Regions from separate parts of the Paenarthrobacter sp. TAF1 genome, predicted to be linked through region 2. Evidence: riboswitches for the same ligand, from Rfam matches in the RefSeq annotation. Region 2 holds a riboswitch; each other region holds the start of a gene.
What was found. Region 2 has a riboswitch for S-adenosylmethionine ahead of AB4Y81_RS13220 (DUF1737 domain-containing protein). Riboswitches for the same ligand answer to the same signal wherever they lie in the genome.

Region 1: it holds a riboswitch for S-adenosylmethionine, as region 2 does, so the genes downstream of both, AB4Y81_RS10555 (hypothetical protein) here and AB4Y81_RS13220 (DUF1737 domain-containing protein) in region 2, are expected to answer to the same signal.
Region 3: it holds a riboswitch for S-adenosylmethionine, as region 2 does, so the genes downstream of both, metX (homoserine O-acetyltransferase MetX) here and AB4Y81_RS13220 (DUF1737 domain-containing protein) in region 2, are expected to answer to the same signal.

What each region holds. Positions count from the first base shown of each region.
Region 1 covers NZ_JBFRDO010000005.1:511,512-517,243, forward strand. The annotation lists gene AB4Y81_RS10545 (helix-turn-helix domain-containing protein) at 1-505, opposite strand, end outside; gene AB4Y81_RS10550 (sodium:solute symporter) at 786-2,321, shown strand; SAM riboswitch class IV at 2,432-2,551, shown strand; gene AB4Y81_RS10555 (hypothetical protein) at 2,568-2,867, shown strand; gene AB4Y81_RS10560 (hypothetical protein) at 2,864-3,055, opposite strand; gene AB4Y81_RS10565 (VIT1/CCC1 transporter family protein) at 3,294-4,457, shown strand; gene AB4Y81_RS10570 (matrixin family metalloprotease) at 4,544-5,437, shown strand; gene AB4Y81_RS10575 (peptidase M10) at 5,558-5,732, shown strand, end outside.
Region 2 covers NZ_JBFRDO010000009.1:31,176-36,907, forward strand. The annotation lists gene AB4Y81_RS13205 (PLP-dependent cysteine synthase family protein) at 1-424, opposite strand, end outside; gene AB4Y81_RS13210 (aromatic amino acid ammonia-lyase) at 421-1,983, opposite strand; gene AB4Y81_RS13215 (NtaA/DmoA family FMN-dependent monooxygenase) at 1,983-3,311, opposite strand; SAM riboswitch class IV at 3,467-3,578, shown strand; gene AB4Y81_RS13220 (DUF1737 domain-containing protein) at 3,592-3,855, shown strand; gene AB4Y81_RS13225 (rhodanese-like domain-containing protein) at 3,852-4,262, shown strand; gene AB4Y81_RS13230 (O-succinylhomoserine sulfhydrylase) at 4,263-5,471, shown strand; gene AB4Y81_RS13235 (hypothetical protein) at 5,482-5,732, shown strand, end outside.
Region 3 covers NZ_JBFRDO010000005.1:53,659-59,390, reverse strand. The annotation lists gene AB4Y81_RS08605 (CPBP family intramembrane glutamic endopeptidase) at 1-211, shown strand, start outside; gene AB4Y81_RS08600 (VOC family protein) at 353-991, opposite strand; partial or broken gene AB4Y81_RS08595 (bifunctional o-acetylhomoserine/o-acetylserine sulfhydrylase) at 1,186-2,523, shown strand; SAM riboswitch class IV at 2,708-2,825, shown strand; gene metX (homoserine O-acetyltransferase MetX) at 2,840-3,961, shown strand; gene AB4Y81_RS08585 (hypothetical protein) at 4,005-4,454, opposite strand; gene AB4Y81_RS08580 (winged helix DNA-binding domain-containing protein) at 4,500-5,654, opposite strand; gene AB4Y81_RS08575 (SGNH/GDSL hydrolase family protein) at 5,682-5,732, opposite strand, start outside.

The DNA.
Region 1 (5,732 bases), on a different contig from region 2:
GCGGTTCGCGGCCCGGGAAGGAGAGGGTATCCCCTTCCTCGAGGTCGTATTCTTCGTTGGTCAGGATGAGCTTGATGCGGCCCTTGACCACATGCAGCACGTCCACGTCGCAGTCCACCGCGTAAAGCTCGTTTTCGCCGCGCCCGCGGGGCTCGATGGTGGCTTGGAGTATCTGCAGGCGGCGCTCGGAACGTGCGGTCAGCAGGCGTTCCACAATGCCTTGGCCGCCCAGCGAGATCCTGGGGCCGTCGTCGCGACGTGTCAGATGGGTCTCCGGCGCGGCGAACAAGTCGCCGACGGAGACGGACAGAACCTGGCAGAGGGTCACCAAGGAAGCCACCGACGGCGATGTCAGGTCGCGCTCCACGCGGCTCAGGAAGCCTTTGGTCAACCCGGTGGCGTCCGCAACCTGCTCGATGGTGAGGCGCTGCGCTTGCCGGGCTGCGCGGATTCTGGAACCGATGGCAACGGGAACATTGCTCGGTTCAACGGGTAGAGCCTTCATTCACGAACCTTTCAGGCCTGTCATGTGGCCCTGTCATTGGAGCAATAGTAGCCGGGAGGCACGCCAACAGGGCCACTGCGGGCGTAACCAAGTCCAAAGGATCTTGACTGTTACTCCGATCACAACATATCCTCATAGGCAACAAGTGTTGTCTGTGAGGCACACAACACATCCCCAAGCTCCAAACCCAAATCTCCAATCATCCGCACAGAGACTTCGACGCATCGCAGGGGTATCGTCGAAAACCCCAACCTCCGTGCATCAGCTCCAAGGACCGTTCATGGAATCTTCGGCTATTAATATCGCAATCGTGGTGGTGTACCTGCTCGCCATGCTGGCCTTCGGCTGGTGGGGCAAGTCCCGCACAAAGAACAACAGCGACTTCCTGGTGGCCGGCCGCCGCCTGGGACCCTTCCTCTACACAGGCACCATGGCCGCCGTGGTCCTCGGTGGCGCATCCACCGTGGGCGGCGTGGGCCTCGGTTACAAGTTCGGCATCTCCGGCATGTGGCTCGTGGTGGCCATCGGCTCCGGCGTGCTGCTCCTTAGCCTCCTGTTCGCCGGCACCATCCAGCGGTTGAAGATCTACACGGTCTCCCAAATGCTGAGCCTGCGATACGGCAGCAAAGCCACCCAGACATCCGGAATCGTGATGTTGGCCTACACCCTCATGCTCTGCGCCACGTCCACCGGCGCCTACGCCACCATCTTCGTGGTGCTCTTCGACTGGGAACGCTGGTTGGCAATCGCAGTCGGCGGCGCCATCGTGCTGGTCTACTCCACCATCGGCGGCATGTGGTCCATCACCCTGGCAGACCAGGTGCAGTTCCTCATCAAGACCGTAGGCATTTTCTTCCTGATGCTGCCGTTCGTCCTGAACGCAGCCGGCGGAATGGACGGCATCCGTGAGCGMCTTGACGCCAGCTTCTTCCAGATCGACGGCATCGGCGTCCAGACAATCATCACTTACTTCGTGGTCTACACCCTCGGCCTCCTGATCGGCCAGGACATCTGGCAGCGCGTCTTCACCGCCAAGACCGCCACCGTTGCACGCTGGGGCGGAGCTACCGCCGGTGTTTACTGCATCCTCTACGGCATCGCCGGCGCACTGATCGGCCTGGCTGCCCGCGTCGCCCTCCCGGACATCGATGTCGCCAACCTCGGCAAGGACGTTGTCTACGCAGAGGTGGCAACCCACATCCTGCCCGTCGGCATCGGCGGACTGGTGATGGCCGCGGCTGTGGCTGCGATGATGTCCACCGCTTCGGGCGCCCTGATCGCCGCCGCTACGGTGGCCCGCGCAGACGTTGTCCCGTTCGTGGCCAGCTGGTTCGGCAAGACGATCAACACAGACGACACGGAAAACCCCGAGCACGACGTCAAGGCAAACCGCTACTGGGTCCTGGGCCTGGGCATCGTTGCAGTCCTGATTTCCATGGCAGCGCAGGACGTCGTTGTTGCCCTGACCATCGCCTACGACATCCTGGTAGGCGGACTCCTGGTCGCCATTCTCGGCGGCCTGGTCTGGAAGCGCGGAACGGGCATCGCGGCTGCATGGTCCATGGCAGTCGGCTCAGTTCTGACACTGGCCCTGCTCATCATGTACGCGGTTGGTGTCATCCCGAGCGAAGACGGCGTCTACGCCAACGAGCCCATCTACTGGGGCCTCGGTGCTTCTCTGGTGGTTTACGTCGTGGTCTCCCTGCTGACTCCGCCCACGGACGCAGCCGTCCGCGAGGCCTGGGACAAGCGCGTAGCCGGCGCCATCTCCGAGGAACTGCCGCCGGAAGTCCACCCGGTGGGCAGCAGCAAGTAACCAGGCAATACCCGACGGCGGTGCCGCCCCCTTCACGGGGGCAGCACCGCCGTCGTTTTGTTCCCGGCAAAAGGGCCTTCATAACCGCAGGTGCGGTACTGTTGTCCCAGCTTCAAGAGATGTGGCGCCAAGCTCCGACTGGCCATGCACCAACCCCATGTTCACGGGTGGTTCGGATGAGGAAGCGGCCCGTCCCGGACCTGAGACAACCGAGCGGGCAAGAGCACTCTCCACAGGAGCAGCACCTTGCCGTATCAGAGCGATACCAGCCACGCCCACAGCACCACCGGCCAAACCGAAGCCCGGACCGTCACGGTGATCCCCGCCGTCGACCTTTACCTGGGCACGGTCACCATAGTGGCCAGGAACGAAACCCTGTTCTTCCGGCATCCCCATCCGCAGCAGATCGCCAAAGCGCTGGCCCAGGCCGTCCGGCCCTCAACGTGGTGCGAGGCGTCCCGGACCCTGACGGTTACTGTGGCCGCGACAGGAAAACGGGATGGCCAGCCGCGCCTGTTCGCCCTCGGCAGCCGGGACGAGGACTAGATTTCCTCTTCCTCCCCACGGAATTCCTCGGTCTCATCGATCGGCACCACCCGTTCATCGTCCTCGGGGGCGTCCACTTCCTCAACCCAGGGCTCGTCCACTTCCTGGTCTTCGGCGTAGTCGTAGGCCGGGTCCGACTCGATGGTGGTGCGTTCCGGGTACTTGGCGTGTGATTCGGTGGTGTCCATGGTGCAACCTCCGTCCCGTGGGCCTGTAAGAGCCCGCTAACCGAGTGCGGGGAGGCTCCCCGCCCCTGTCCTTCCATCTGAGCACCGGCCAAAGCGAGGGTCAAGCAGAGCCGGAAATTACGGTACACCGAACATTCCAGCTAAGGAATACCAGCCAAAAAACCCTGCAAATAAGCGGTAGTGTGGGGCGTGCAATGGGGCCGCAACTACCCCACCCAGCACAGGAGATAAAGTGCAGATGCACCAGGAATCCCACAGTTCGTCGAGCCCCGCTCCGGACCCCGCCATCGAACCCACAGCCCTCCACCACACCGCAGACCCGGCAGCACCCACTGCGTCGGACATCAGGCGTTGGCGGCAGTACCTTGCCGATGAACGCGCCGAGGCTGCGGTCTACCGCGAACTCGCCCAGCGCCGCGACGGCGAGGAACGGCAGATCCTGCTGGCTCTGGCCGAAGCCGAAGGGCGGCATGAAGCGCACTGGCTCAAACTCCTGGGTGAGCACGCAGGCATGCCCAAGGCAGCTTCCGCCCGCAGCCAGTTCCTGGGGTTCCTGGCCCGCAACTTCGGTTCGGTCTTCGTCCTGGCCCTGGCGCAACGTGCAGAGGGCCGCTCCCCCTACGGAACCGAGCCGGCCGCCACCCCCGCGATGGTGGCCGATGAACAAATCCACGAGGAAGTAGTCCGGGGCCTGGCGACCCGTGGACGCAACCGGCTCTCGGGTACCTTCCGCGCAGCAGTTTTCGGCGCCAACGACGGTTTGGTGAGCAACCTGTCGCTGGTCATGGGCATGGCCGCGACGGGTGTACCGAGTTCCGTGGTCCTCATGAGCGGCGTTGCAGGGCTCCTGGCCGGCGCACTGTCCATGGGTGCCGGCGAATACGTCTCCGTCCGCTCGCAACGCGAACTGCTCAACGCCACCCTCCCCACCCAGGCCACCCTCACCGCAGCCCCGTCGCTGGACATCGACCACAACGAGCTGGTCCTGGTTTACCTGGCACGCGGCATGACCCGCGAAGCCGCCGAGCACCGGGCAGCCGAGCGCATGGGATTGTTCAGCTGCGACTGCGATCCCAGCCTCTCCCTGCAGCCCGAGAAACCGGTGGCCGATGAGCATGAATCGGTGGGTTCGGCGTGGGGCGCGGCGCTGTCCAGTTTCTGCTTCTTCGCCTCGGGAGCCATCGTTCCGATCCTGCCCTTCCTTTTCGGGATGACGGGTATGGCCGCGCTCCTGGTGGCCGGAGTCCTGGTGGGCATCGCGCTGCTGGCGACAGGCGCCGTCGTGGGTTTGCTGTCCGGTACGTCGCCGCTCAGCCGCGGCCTGCGGCAGCTGGCCATCGGGCTGGGAGCAGCTGCTGCCACCTACGGTCTCGGTTTGCTGTTCGGCGCGGCGATCGTCTGAGTTTGGACTGCTCCCCCGGCAGACCGTAATGTTGGTTCGTCCTCCGCGCTGCCCCGCGTGACCAAGGGCCTGAGGAATGGAGAACCGTGGACTGGGAGCGGGAAGCTACGCACGTGCCGAAGCACCGGCGATCGGGAACAACCCAGCGCGTTCTGCTCGGCCTGCTGATGGCATTCATTGCGGCAACGGTCGCTTTGCTGGTGTCCTGGTTCCTGAACGGCGACCCCCGCATCACGGCACTGTTCCCGGGCGTCAGCGTCCCGGGCGGCCCGCAAACCGGGAAGATACAGCCCACCTCGGCCCGCATTCCGGACGCACCACCGCCGGGACTTGAGGAAGCTGACGCCCCGCTGGCCTCGCCGACGGCACCGGGCACCACCAATGATTCGTACAAGTTCCTGGCCATGAACGACGACGGCACCCCGGTGGGCTATTCCCCTTGCCGGCCGCTGCACTACGTGGTGAACAACGCCTCCGCTCCCGAAGGAACCGACCCCCTCCTGGCGACGGCCATTGCCAATATCTCTGCAGCCTCGGGCATCCAGTTCGTCAACGACGGAACAACCGACGAACAACCCGCGGACCGGCGAGAGCCCTACCAACCCAACCGCTACGGCGACCGGTGGGCTCCCCTGCTGATCTCGTGGACCACACCAGAAGTGGCGCCGGCCCTTGAAGGGAAGGTCATCGGCACAGGCGGCAGCACCATGTATTCGCTGGACAAGGGCCCCAAAAGCTACATCACCGGAAGCCTGGAGCTGGACACACCCCAGATCGCGGAACTTCTGGCCGATCCCGGCGGTGCGGACTACGTCCTTGCCGTCATGCAGCACGAGCTGGGACACGTGATGGGACTGGACCATGTGGACGATCCGATCCAGCTCATGTACCCGGAAATCGGGGCACCGGACGGTCTGGCCGCCGGTGACCTGAACGGCCTCCATCTCCTGGCATCAGCCCCCTGCCGCAAGGACATCTAGCAGCGTTCAGGCGTTGGGTACAAAGGCCATGGACTCACGGGGACACTGGACCTATGCTGGCGAATACGGCCGACGGCGGCGCCCCACCGCCCGTCCGCGGCCTCCACGTCAGGGGGTTCCATGGAACCTTATGGGTCGTCCAAGTGGCCGGACCCGGATCCTCCCCGGCCCCATTACCTTCCGCCTTCGGGTCCGCACGAGCCGCCTGAGCCCCGCCCGCCGATCAAGCACAGCAGCGTCGCCGCCATCCTGTTCCTGCTGGGCATCCTGGGGCTCGTGTGCGCCGGAGCCTATT
Region 2 (5,732 bases):
GAGACTCGGACGGCGCGTTCCAATCCGTCAGGATCACCCGCGCGCCATAGTTGTGCAGCGCAGCGAGTTTTTCCTCGGAAATGGTGTCGCCCGTGACCACCACCACCGGGTGGCCCGTGAGGTGCCCGATCAGCGCCAGCCCTATCCCGGTGTTACCGGACGTGCTCTCCACAATCGTGGCCCCCGGCCTCAACTCCCCCGAGCGCTCGGCAGCCCGCACCATACTTAGTGCCGTGCGGTCCTTGATGGAACCACCGGGGTTCTCGGACTCCAGCTTGACGTGGATGACACTGCCGAGCCCGCGGCTGAAATTCTCCAGCTTGACCAGCGGAGTGTTCCCCACCTTTTCCAGGACCGAGGCGTCCAGACCATCAAGACCCCCGGGCAGTGCATGCAACCCATGTTTACGGGTGGCCGTGCTCATGGCGTCGCCTCCTCTGTTTCAGTGAAAAGCTGATCCACGGCTTCGCGCAGCACCGTCCGCGAGCGCTCCACCAGGTCCGGCGCCGACGGCCGGTCCGCCAACACATCAGCAAGCCGGCCCGCCACCAGCCCGGTCCCGTTGCCGAGCGGCTGTGCAGCTTCGGCTTCCAGCAGGAGGTAGGAAGCCGTGAGGGACTCGATGGCCAGGAGCTTCTCCGCGGCATCAATCGACTTCTCCAGCTGTTGCAAGGCCAGCGGAGCAAGCGTCGAGTGGTCCTCGATGTCGGCTGAGAGCGTTGGCGCGCCGAGGGTCGCCGGAGCCGCCAGGAATTTGAGTTCGGCCAACAGTCCGGCCGCGGAGTACCAGAGCAGCCCGGGCAGCTCCTCCTGGATCAAGGCAGACGCCGCACCGGGCGCGGAGGACGCCGCTGCCAGGTGCCTCGCCCGGATGGCCCGCTGCGGTGGATACAGCTTGGCGATCCGCCGCTCGCTGGAAATCCCCACGTGCGCCAATCCCAACCGCAGGCTTTCGAAGGACAACGCCAGCTGCATGGGTTGGAAGTTCCCGCCGGACACCATCGTTCCCGACTCCACATCGACCAACGGGTTGTCTCCCCGGCCGTTCAGCTCCACTTCCAGGCCCGAACGCAACTGCGCCACCAAGAACCGGAACGCCCCGTGGGTCTGCGGTGCAGCCCGGAAGGACAACGCGTCCTGTACCGACGCTTCCCTGCGGACATCCTCCAGCCAGCCACCGCTGAGAAGCCGTCGAACAGCGGCGGCCGAGTCCCGCTGGCCGTCAACCGCCTTGGCCGCTTGGATGGCCGGCGAAAAGGGACTGAGGTTTCCGCCGCCGTCGTACCTTGCGATCGCCTCCAGCGACAATGAAAGCGCGACGTCGGCGAGCCGGGCCAGGTGCTGCAGGCGCACCAAGGCGAGGGCTCCCGCGCCCACGGAGTAGGCATTGGCGCTCACCAGGGCCAAGGCCTCTCCGGCAGCAGGTTGCAGGGCTTGCAGGCCGGCGTCCGCGAGGGCTTTGGCGCCGGGCACCAGCATGCCGGAGGCGTCGAACGCTTCCCCCTCGCCCAGGGCTACGGCAGCGACGGCGGCCAGCTGGGTCAGGTCGGAGGAACCCACGGACCCTTCCCGCGGGATGGCGGGGTAGACGCCGCGGTTGAGCAGTTCGGCGTAGAACCCGGCGGTCCCGGCACGCACTCCGGAGCCGCCCCGGCTGAACCCGACAAGCCGGGCCAGGATCACTGCGCGCGCTGCGGCACGATCCAGATACGGGCCTACGCCGCTGTTGTGATACCTGATGACCTGCACCTGGTAGGCGAGGAGGGACTTCTCCTCCACAGCAGTGTCCCGGCCTGACCCTAGAAGGGTATTCAGGCCGTAGACCCGTTGGCCGGAAGCGGCCGCCTGCTCCACGATCTCCCTTCCCCGTCCGATCAAATTCAACGCATCTTGGTTGAGTTCCACGTGAAACGTCGGATCCGCAGCCGCTTCCGCCACAGCCAATGCGGAAACGGGGCCCGTCCCGATGGTGAAAATGCCCATTAGAAATCCAGCAGGTTTTGGCGGAATCCGCCGTTGCCGTAACTCTTCCTCAACAGGCCGCGGCGGCGGAGTTCCGGGGTCAGCTTGTCCAGCACACCGTGCACGGTCACCGGATCAACAAAGCCGGAGAACAGGAAGCCGTCGCCCCCTACCGCCGCGCCGGTCTCCTCCAGATAATCCGCAATTTCTCCCACCGTGCCGATGATCGAATCCCCCGCACCACCGCTGCGTGCCTGCAGGATTTCGCGCAGCGTGGACCCGGGAGGGGCAGCCTTGGCGAAGTGCTCCAACGTGCCCTGGTTGCTGTTGGTGCTCAACTCCGGAAGCGGGGCATCGAGGTCGAACTTCTTAAAGTCGATCACGGACAGGTAGGAGATGGAGTTGAGCTGGCTGTCGATGTCACGCTGCGTCAATTCCCGGCGCTGCGCCCGTAGCTCCTCGGCCTCGGCTGTGGAACCCACCACGGTGGGCTTCAGCACGAAAAGCACCTTCACGTCGTCGGGATTCCGCCCGGCTTTCGCCGCCTCGGCCCGGATCGAATCCCGGTAGGCCTTCATACCGTCAACGCCGCGGGCGAGCGCAATTGCCACATCCGCGTGACCGCCGGCAAACGCTTTGCCCCGCGGAGAGGCGCCCGCTTGGACAAGCACGGGTTCCTCGGGCAACGGTGCCGTGTTCAGCGGCCCACGGACCTTGAAGAAGTCGCCGTCGTGGTTGATCGGATGCACTTTGGTATGGTCCGCAAACACCCCGGCTGAAACGTCCTCAAGTACAGCGTCGGCCTCCCAGCTACGCCAAAGCCGCCTGACGACGTCGACGAATTCCTCCGCTTTTTCGTACCGGAGGTCGTGTTCGATCTGCTGGTCCAAGCCGTAGTTCTGCGCGGCGAGATCGCTGCCCGAGGTGACCACATTCCATCCGAGCTGCCCCTCGGAGAAGTGCTGCAGGGTAGCGAGGAGCCGGGCCGCGGTGAAGGGCGGGTAGAAGGAAGCGCTGACCGTGGGAACGATCCCCAGGTGCTCCGTGGCGGAAAGCAAGTACGGGACCAACGCCAAGGGATCGTGTTTCGGCGCAAAGGACGCATGGGCCAGCGAAACCTCGGCAGTACCGCCATAGGTGTCCGGGACGGTCAGGGAATCCTCGATGATGAACAGGTCCAGCCCGGACAGCTCGAACGCGCGCACGGCCTCCTGGTACAGGGCGGGCTTCTTCCAGTCGTACCCCAGGCTGTAGCCCGGAGTGCCCCAGCCCTGCACCCCGAAACCGTGCCCCACGAACCAACCAAAATGCAGCATGGGCTTGAGTGTAGAACTGCTCTGTCCGTTCACCGCGACCTGATTTCATACGAAGTTACAGGGGGTCGTACTGCGTCAATTATGCTCCCGGGACGTCTTAATTGGACCCGTACTCCAGTACCGCCCGGTTACGCAACATGACGACGGCCGCCGTGCGGGCCGTCGTCGTGAATGCTACGTTTTTCTTGAGTAATGAGAACCAGCGCAAAGCCCTGACTTGCTGGTCGGCAACCCTCTCTCCGGCGGGGTGCCTCAGGTGACTACTCGGCGTATCGACAACTCGAACTGCAAGCGTGACTGAGGAGCACCAGCAATGCCTGAACCCACTGAAGAAAAACTCTCTTACCGCCTGATAACAGGCCCGGATACCCGCGACTTTTGTGAGCGGATCACCAACGCCCTGGCGGATGGGTACGTACTGCACGGCAGCCCCGCCGCCACGTTCAACGGAACCGACGTGATCGTCGCGCAGGCCGTCGTCCTGCCCGCCGCGATTGCCAGCGCCGATGCCGCAGTCGCCAACGCCGTTGATGAACTGGATACCGACGACGAAGAAGCATTCGAGGGCCACGCATGAGCTACGCAGGTGACCTGACCCCGCAAGACGCGTGGGCCAAGCTTGAACAGGGCGCCATCCTGGTGGACGTCCGCACCGAGGGCGAATGGGCCCACATCGGAATCCCCGACACGAAAGCCACCGAGAACGATCCCCTGTTCATCCAGTGGAACCTCGCCGGCGGCATCCCGAACTCCCGCTTCATCGAGGACCTGCAACAACAGGCACCCGAGGACGACGGCGTGGAGCTCGTCTTCATCTGCCGCTCCGGCCAGCGCTCCATCGCCGCCGCCATCGCCGCCACGCAGGCAGGCTTCACCGCCTACAACGTCCTTGAAGGCTTTGAGGGCGAACCCGACCGTTACGGCGAACGCACCGTCAATGGTTGGAAGAACCGTGGCCTGCCAACGAATCTGGGGACCGAGTAAGTGACTTTCAATCCTGACGCCGCCGGCTGGAGCCCCGACACCCAGGCCGTTCGCGGTGGACTTGACCGTACCAACTTCCAGGAAACGGCTGAACCCGTCTTCCTGAACTCCGGCTTCGTTTACGAATCCGCCGCCGCGGCAGAACGCGCCTTCACCGGCGAGGACGAACGCTTCGTCTACTCCCGCTACGGCAACCCGTCCGTGGCCACCTTCCAGGAGCGGCTGCGCCTCCTCGAAGGTACCGAGGCTTGCTTCGCGACGGCGTCCGGCATGTCCGCCGTGTTCACCGCACTGGGTGCCCTGCTGGCTGCCGGTGACCGCGTGGTTGCTGCCCGTTCCCTCTTCGGCTCCTGCTTCGTGATCCTCAACGAGATCCTTCCGCGCTGGGGCGTGGAGACCGTGTTTGTGGACGGACCGGACCTTGACCAGTGGCGTGAGGCTCTCTCCGAGCCGACCACCGCCGTCTTCTTCGAGTCACCGTCCAACCCGATGCAGGAAATCGTGGACATCCAGGCTGTCAGCGAACTGGCGCATGCCGCTGGGGCGACTGTCGTCGTCGACAACGTCTTTGCCACCCCCCTGCTGCAGCGCTGTGGCGAGCTGGGCGCCGACGTGATTGTGTACTCAGGCACCAAGCACATCGACGGCCAGGGACGCGTCCTCGGTGGCGCGATCCTGGGCACCAAGGAGTTCATCGATGGACCGGTGAAGCAGCTCATGCGCCACACGGGGCCATCGCTTTCGGCTTTCAACGCCTGGGTGTTGACCAAAGGCCTGGAAACCATCGGGCTCCGAGTCAACCACAGCTCGGCATCGGCCCTGAAGATCGCGGAATGGTTGGAGCAGCAACCCGCCATCAGCTGGGTCAAGTACCCCTTGCTGAAGTCGCACCCGCAGTACGAGCTCGCCGCGAAGCAGATGAAAGCCGGAGGCACAGTGCTCACGTTCGAGCTCTCGCCGTCCGCCGGCCGCTCCGCGAAAGAAGCCGCGTTCGCGCTGCTTGATGGATTGCGTGTCATCGACATCTCCAACAACCTTGGTGACTCCAAGTCGCTGATCACCCACCCTGCCACCACCACCCACCGGGCCATGGGTCCGGAGGGCCGGGCGGCGATCGGGCTGTCCGATGGCGTGGTGCGCTTGTCGGTGGGGCTGGAGGACGTGGACGATCTCATCCTGGATCTGGAGAAGGCCCTCAAACAGGTCTAACCTTGCTGGCATGAGGCATCCATACCGCCGGGCGGGGGCTGTCATCGTTGCGGGATCGGTGGTGTGGTTGGCCGGGATTTCACCGGGATCCCGCGTGTACCTCATGCACGACCCCGCAGAGCGCCTGCGTTTGCTGCTTGCCAGCGAGCGCGGATGGGTGATCGGCCACCACGCGGCCGCTGCAGGAACCGTCGCAGTCCCGGTGGGCTTCATGGCGTTCTCGAAAGCACAACCGGCAGGGACCTCCAAAGCGTGGGCGTC
Region 3 (5,732 bases), on a different contig from region 2:
GGGCATCGTCGTCAGCGCCCTCCTTCGCGGGAGTTACCACCTCTACCAGGGCTTTGGCCCGTTCATCGGCAATGTGGTGATGGGCCTGGTCTTTGGGTGGATCTACACCAAGACCAAGAGGGTGATGCCCTTGGTGATTGCCCATGCCCTGCTGGACATTGTGGCATTCGTTGGATTCAGCCTGTTCGGCAAAGCGGTGGGCCTGGGCTGAGCAGCCGTGAAAGCCGTTGCAGCCGTTAAATGTATCCGGCCGCCATCGGTGGGTGACGTCATTGGCACCCGCTGATGGCGGCCGAAGCATTGTTTGGACAGCGGTGTCCAGGGCCGGGACCAGCCCGGATCAGGGGAACGGTCAGATGGTGACGGCTCCGGAGGCGGTTTCGAAAGTGACGGCCATGATGCCCGGCGTGCCGCGTGGTGCTATCCACTGGACCGCGACGTCCTCGAGAGGCTTCTCCACTGGCTCGCCCAGCCATTCGGTCACGCGTTCGGCGGAGCCCGCGATCGTGAGGCTGGACATCTTCACATCGCTCTCGTACACCTTGGACGGGTGAAGTGAGGGGTCGCCCTCCCACTTGAGCAGGTACGGCACCTGGGGATCGGCGATCAAGCCGAGGATGCCGATCTGCTGCCACACCAGTTCGCGGCCGTCAGGGAACTTGCGGTTGCCCGGGACTGCTGCGCGACCGAGGCGTTCCTCAAACGGGGCGAGGTCGTCAACTGCCACGCACCAGCCCATCCAACCGCCGCCGGCGGCTGAGCGTGCACGGACAGCTTGGCCGAAGGGTGCTTTGTCGGAAGCAGGGTGGTCCAGGACCTCCACGACTTCCAGGTACTTGTTATCCGCAAGGGGAATGATCATGTTCCGGGTGCCGAAGCGCGGGTGCACTCCGCCCCGGACTGCGTCCACTCCCAGAGCCGCGGAAATTCGTTCGGTAGTGGCCAAGAGGCCATCTCGTTCACAGGCGTAAGAGACGTGATCCATGCGCATGGCTTCATCTTGGCACTTTGTGATCGGTGTCTCAGCTAAGCCAACCCTAACTAAGGTGGGATCTCGCGACGGGCGTCATGGAAGGTCGCAAAAGAGCCCATATATTCTGCTGGCGTCACAAAGCTGTCCAAGGACCCGGACACTTCCTAGACTGGCCGCAGCTTCCTTCCCGCAGCTATTCCGCCGACCACACGCGCCACGAACAGGAGAATTCCATGTCCCAAGGATGGTCTTTCGAAACCCGCCAGATCCACGCAGGCCAAGAGCCGGATGCCGCCACGGGCGCGCGTTCCCTGCCGATCTACCAGACAACGTCGTTCGTTTTCCCGAGTGCTGAAAGCGCGGCCAACCGCTTTGCCCTGGCCGAACTGGCTCCGATCTACACCCGGATAGGCAACCCCACGCAGGACGCCGTGGAACAGCGCGTCGCGAGCCTCGAAGGCGGTCTGGGTGCACTGCTGCTCAGTTCGGGCCAGGCAGCCGAGACCTTTGCCATCCTGAACATCGCCGAGGCCGGCGACCACGTCGTCGCGAGCCCCAGCCTCTACGGCGGCACGTACAACCTGCTGGCCCACACGCTGAAGAAGTTCGGCATCTCCGTGACTTTCGTCGAGGACCCGGACAACCTCGAGCAGTGGCGTGCGGCCGTCCAGTCGAACACCAAGCTGTTCTTTGGTGAAGTCGTCTCGAACCCACGCCAGGACGTGCTGGATATCGAAGGCGTCGCCGGTGTCGCGCACGAGGCAGGCGTGCCTCTCATCGTCGACAACACCCTCTCCACGCCGTTCCTCATCCGGCCCATCGAGTGGGGCGCGGACATTGTGGTCCACTCCGCAACCAAGTACCTCGGCGGACACGGTTCGGCGATCGCAGGCGTGATCGTGGACTCGGGCAACTTCGACTTCGGCAAGGACCCGGAGCGGTTCCCCGGCTTCAACACCCCGGACCCCAGTTACAACGGCTTGGTTTACGCCCGCGACCTGGGCAAGGACGGAGCGCTCGGAGCCAACCTTTCCTACATCCTGAAGGCCCGTGTCCAGCTCCTTCGCGACCTCGGCTCGGCCGTGTCGCCGTTCAACGCGTTCCTCATTGCCCAGGGCCTGGAAACCTTGAGCCTGCGGGTGGAGCGCCACGTCGCCAACGCCACCAAGGTGGCCGAGTGGCTGGAAGCGCATGACGACGTCGAATCGGTCGCCTATGCGGGCCTGCCGTCCAGCCCCTGGTACGAGCGGGGCCGCAAGTACGGACCCCAGGGCACGGGAGCCATCGTGGCCTTCAACATCAAGGGTGGCGTAGAGGCCGGCAAGCGCTTCGTGGACGGTTTGGAGCTGCACTCCCACGTCGCCAACATCGGTGACGTCCGCTCCCTGGTCATCCACCCGGCGTCGACCACGCACAGCCAGCTGACGGTCGAGCAGCAGGTAGCCGCCGGCGTCAACCCGGGCCTAGTCCGCTTGTCCGTGGGCATTGAGCACATCGATGACATCATTGCCGACCTCGAAGCCGGCTTCCGCGCGGCCAAGGGCGCCTGAACGGGCAGTCCACGCCTGCAGCTGACGCACCCGGCTGACGGACCCGGGGTGTCGTCCACATCGACGATTATTCGCCGGACGGCACCCCGGAGTGCTCTTTCGTGAATGAAGCTGCCCTTGAACGTCACACTGGTGTCACATTCTTCGCCATAACGGTGGTGTCTTTCCTAGACTCTACGTATTAGGTCATGAGTGCCAGCAGATAGCCCCGGCTTGCTGGCCGGCAACCCTCCTTCCGCGGTGGGGTGCCCCGGGTGAAGACCTGGCCTGTTCGCACGCAAGGCGACGGGCAAGCGCGAAGTTAGGTGTCAAAGGAATGACCATCACTGCTACAGCACTTCCCAAATCCGGAGAAGAAGACGGAACCGTCAAGTACGCGGGCATAGGGCCGCTGGCGCTCGAAGCCGGCGGTCACCTCCCCAACGTCGTGTTGGCGTACGAAACCTGGGGACGACTCAACGCCGACGCGTCCAATGCCGTGCTCATCCAGCATGCGCTGACGGGCAGCACCCACGTTGCCCGCGGAGCCACGGACGAGGAAGGGTGGTGGGAGCAGTTGGTGGGTCCGGGCGCCACCATCGACACCAACAGGTTCTTCGTTGTCTCCATCAATATCGTGGGCGGCTGCTATGGCAGCACCGGCCCGTCCTCCGATGCGCCGGACGGCAAGCCGTGGGGTTCCCGGTTCCCCCTGGTCACTCTTCGCGACAGCACGGTTGCTGAGGCCCGTTTGGCGGACCTCTTGGGGATTGAATCCTGGCACGCGGTCCTGGGCGGCTCGATGGGTGGGGCCAGGGCCCTCGAATGGGCTGTCACGTTCCCGGAGAGGGTCAACCGCTGCGCCGTCATTTCGGTGGGAGCCTACAGCACCGCCGAGCAGATTGCCTTTGCGCAGGCCCAAACCCTGGCCATCCGGCAGGACCCGCACTTCAACAATGGGGACTACTACGGCGGTCCGGCTCCGGAACACGGACTTGCCCTGGCCCGCCGGATTGCGCACATCACGTACCGTTCCGCCCTGGAACTGGATCTCCGCTTCGGCAGGGAAGCCCAACATCAGGAAACGCCGCTCTCCGCAGCAGTCCTGGGGGAGCGTGGTCGCTACCAGGTGGAAAGCTACCTGGACCACCAGGGGACAAAGCTTGTGCGGCGGTTCGATGCCAACAGCTATATCGCCATCACCGAAGCGTTGATGTCCCACGACATCAGGCGGGGACGGGGCACACTGCAGGAAGCACTTTCGCGTGCCACCGCCGAGTTCTTTGTTGCTGCTGTGGACACGGACAGGCTGTACTTCCCGGCCCAGTCCAAGGAACTGGCGGCAGCACTGCCGGGGAATGTTCCGGTCCACACCATCCAGGCGCCGATCGGCCACGATGGCTTCCTCACGGAAATCGGCCAATTGTCGGAGCAGCTTCGCGGGGCGTTCTTCGCCTGACCGTGAGGAGCCTGTTCGTAGAGTTGCCTGTTTGTGGACGTGCCTAGCCGTTCATGATCTCCCCGCGTTGTTTCATGTAGTCCTCCATGGCGATCTGGCCATTGGTGAACTTCGCATCCAGTTCAGCCAGCTTGCGGGCGCGGTAGCCCTGGGGCTCGGAACCGGCAGTGGGAAACGGCGCGGGAGCGGGCTGTCCGGCCCGGTAGGAATCGCTTGGGTAGGAACCGCTTGGGTAGGAGGCGTTCGACGGCGGCGCGACCTGCGGAGCCTCGTCTGCAGGGCGGATGACTGCCGGCCCTGGCGGGTAGCCCGGGTAATTCTGTTGCGGGTAGTCCTGCGGCGGGTAATTTTGTGGTGGGAAACCCTGTTGCGGATAATCCTGACCACGAAAATTCCCGTTCTGCAGGCGGCGGGCCTTGGACCGGTTGTACATGCGGATTCCCATGGGAATCAGCCACGAGCAGACGATGATCCAGAAGATCAGATTGTTCACAGTGCAGGCCTCCTAGGTCTTAACCCCAGCTTAGCCCTGTGCCCATCACAGCAGCTTGGCCTCCATGCCCAGGAAAATCCCGTAGCGTTCCGCTTCGGCTTCCAGGGCCATCTGCTCTTCCTTGGTTGTCGGCTTGTCCATCCGGACTTCGAGCCCGCACATGCCCCCTGCGAAGCTGTGCCGCCACCATCCGGCCAGCCTGCCGTCCACGAGGACTACATGCATGGGGCCGTTGTCCTCAGGCAAGTACGGTGCGGTGCCGCCCAGGTAGTGGCGGGATTGCGAGTACCCCATCACGTATTCGTCGAAGCATTGGATGAGGTCGACGCGGGGGAGCACGGAACCGGCCGCTGGACCGGCAGGAGCCTCCAGGGCTTCTACGTCAGCCGAGGCGCCGTAAAAGTCCAGGTCATCGAAGGAGACCCGGGCCAACGTTCCCGGTGATAATTCCGCGGCGACGTTGAGTCCCAACGTGACGTCTTTCATGGTCAGCCCGGACCACGCCGAACAGTCCTTCACGGTAGCCGGTCCGCGACTGCTGAAATACCGCAGGGCCATCTGCCCCAGGGCGTGTTCCCGGTCCGCTCCGCTGAGCGGCCCGGAAAAAGGAGCGGTGACGCGTTCGGAGAACAAAGCGTAGGTCTGCTTCAGGGCTCCTCCAGCCGAACGAACCGGAGCGCCGCTCACCAGAATGCCGCTGATTTCGGCGTGCATGAGGTGGTAGATGAAACCCAGCCCCTTGCCGGGAAAGCCGGCCTGGCCCAGAACATCAGCCAACTCCTCGCGGGTCTTGTGGGCACCATCCGCCACGGCTGCTGCAAGAATCCTCCCACTGTGGGCGGCAGTTTCCCCGTCCACCCCGGTCCGCTTGTACATGCCCTTGTTGCCTTGATGCAGCCGGTCAGCGGACAACGCCATCAACCAGCCCAAGTCATCCCTGTGCACAAAATGCCATGTGGGGCGCAGGATGTGCGTCCGCAGGATGGTTCCGTCGGCAACGGCCTGTTCTACTGCAGCTGCAGTGCTCGAGGGCGTCCGCTGCGCCACGGTCCAACGGGCATAGGCGAATTCCTGCGACTGGACGGCCAGGAGATTGCGCACCACATCCCCTGGAGCTGCACCCAGGGGAGGACGTAACTGTTGCCGTCGGAGACGCAACTGCCGGACCCCCGCTGTACGGGGAGAGTCATCACTCGCCATGCTGGTTCACCGGCCCATCGCTCCCGGCTAGCTCCGCGGCATCACGGTACCGGCGGCACCAAAGACCGGTCCCGGCGT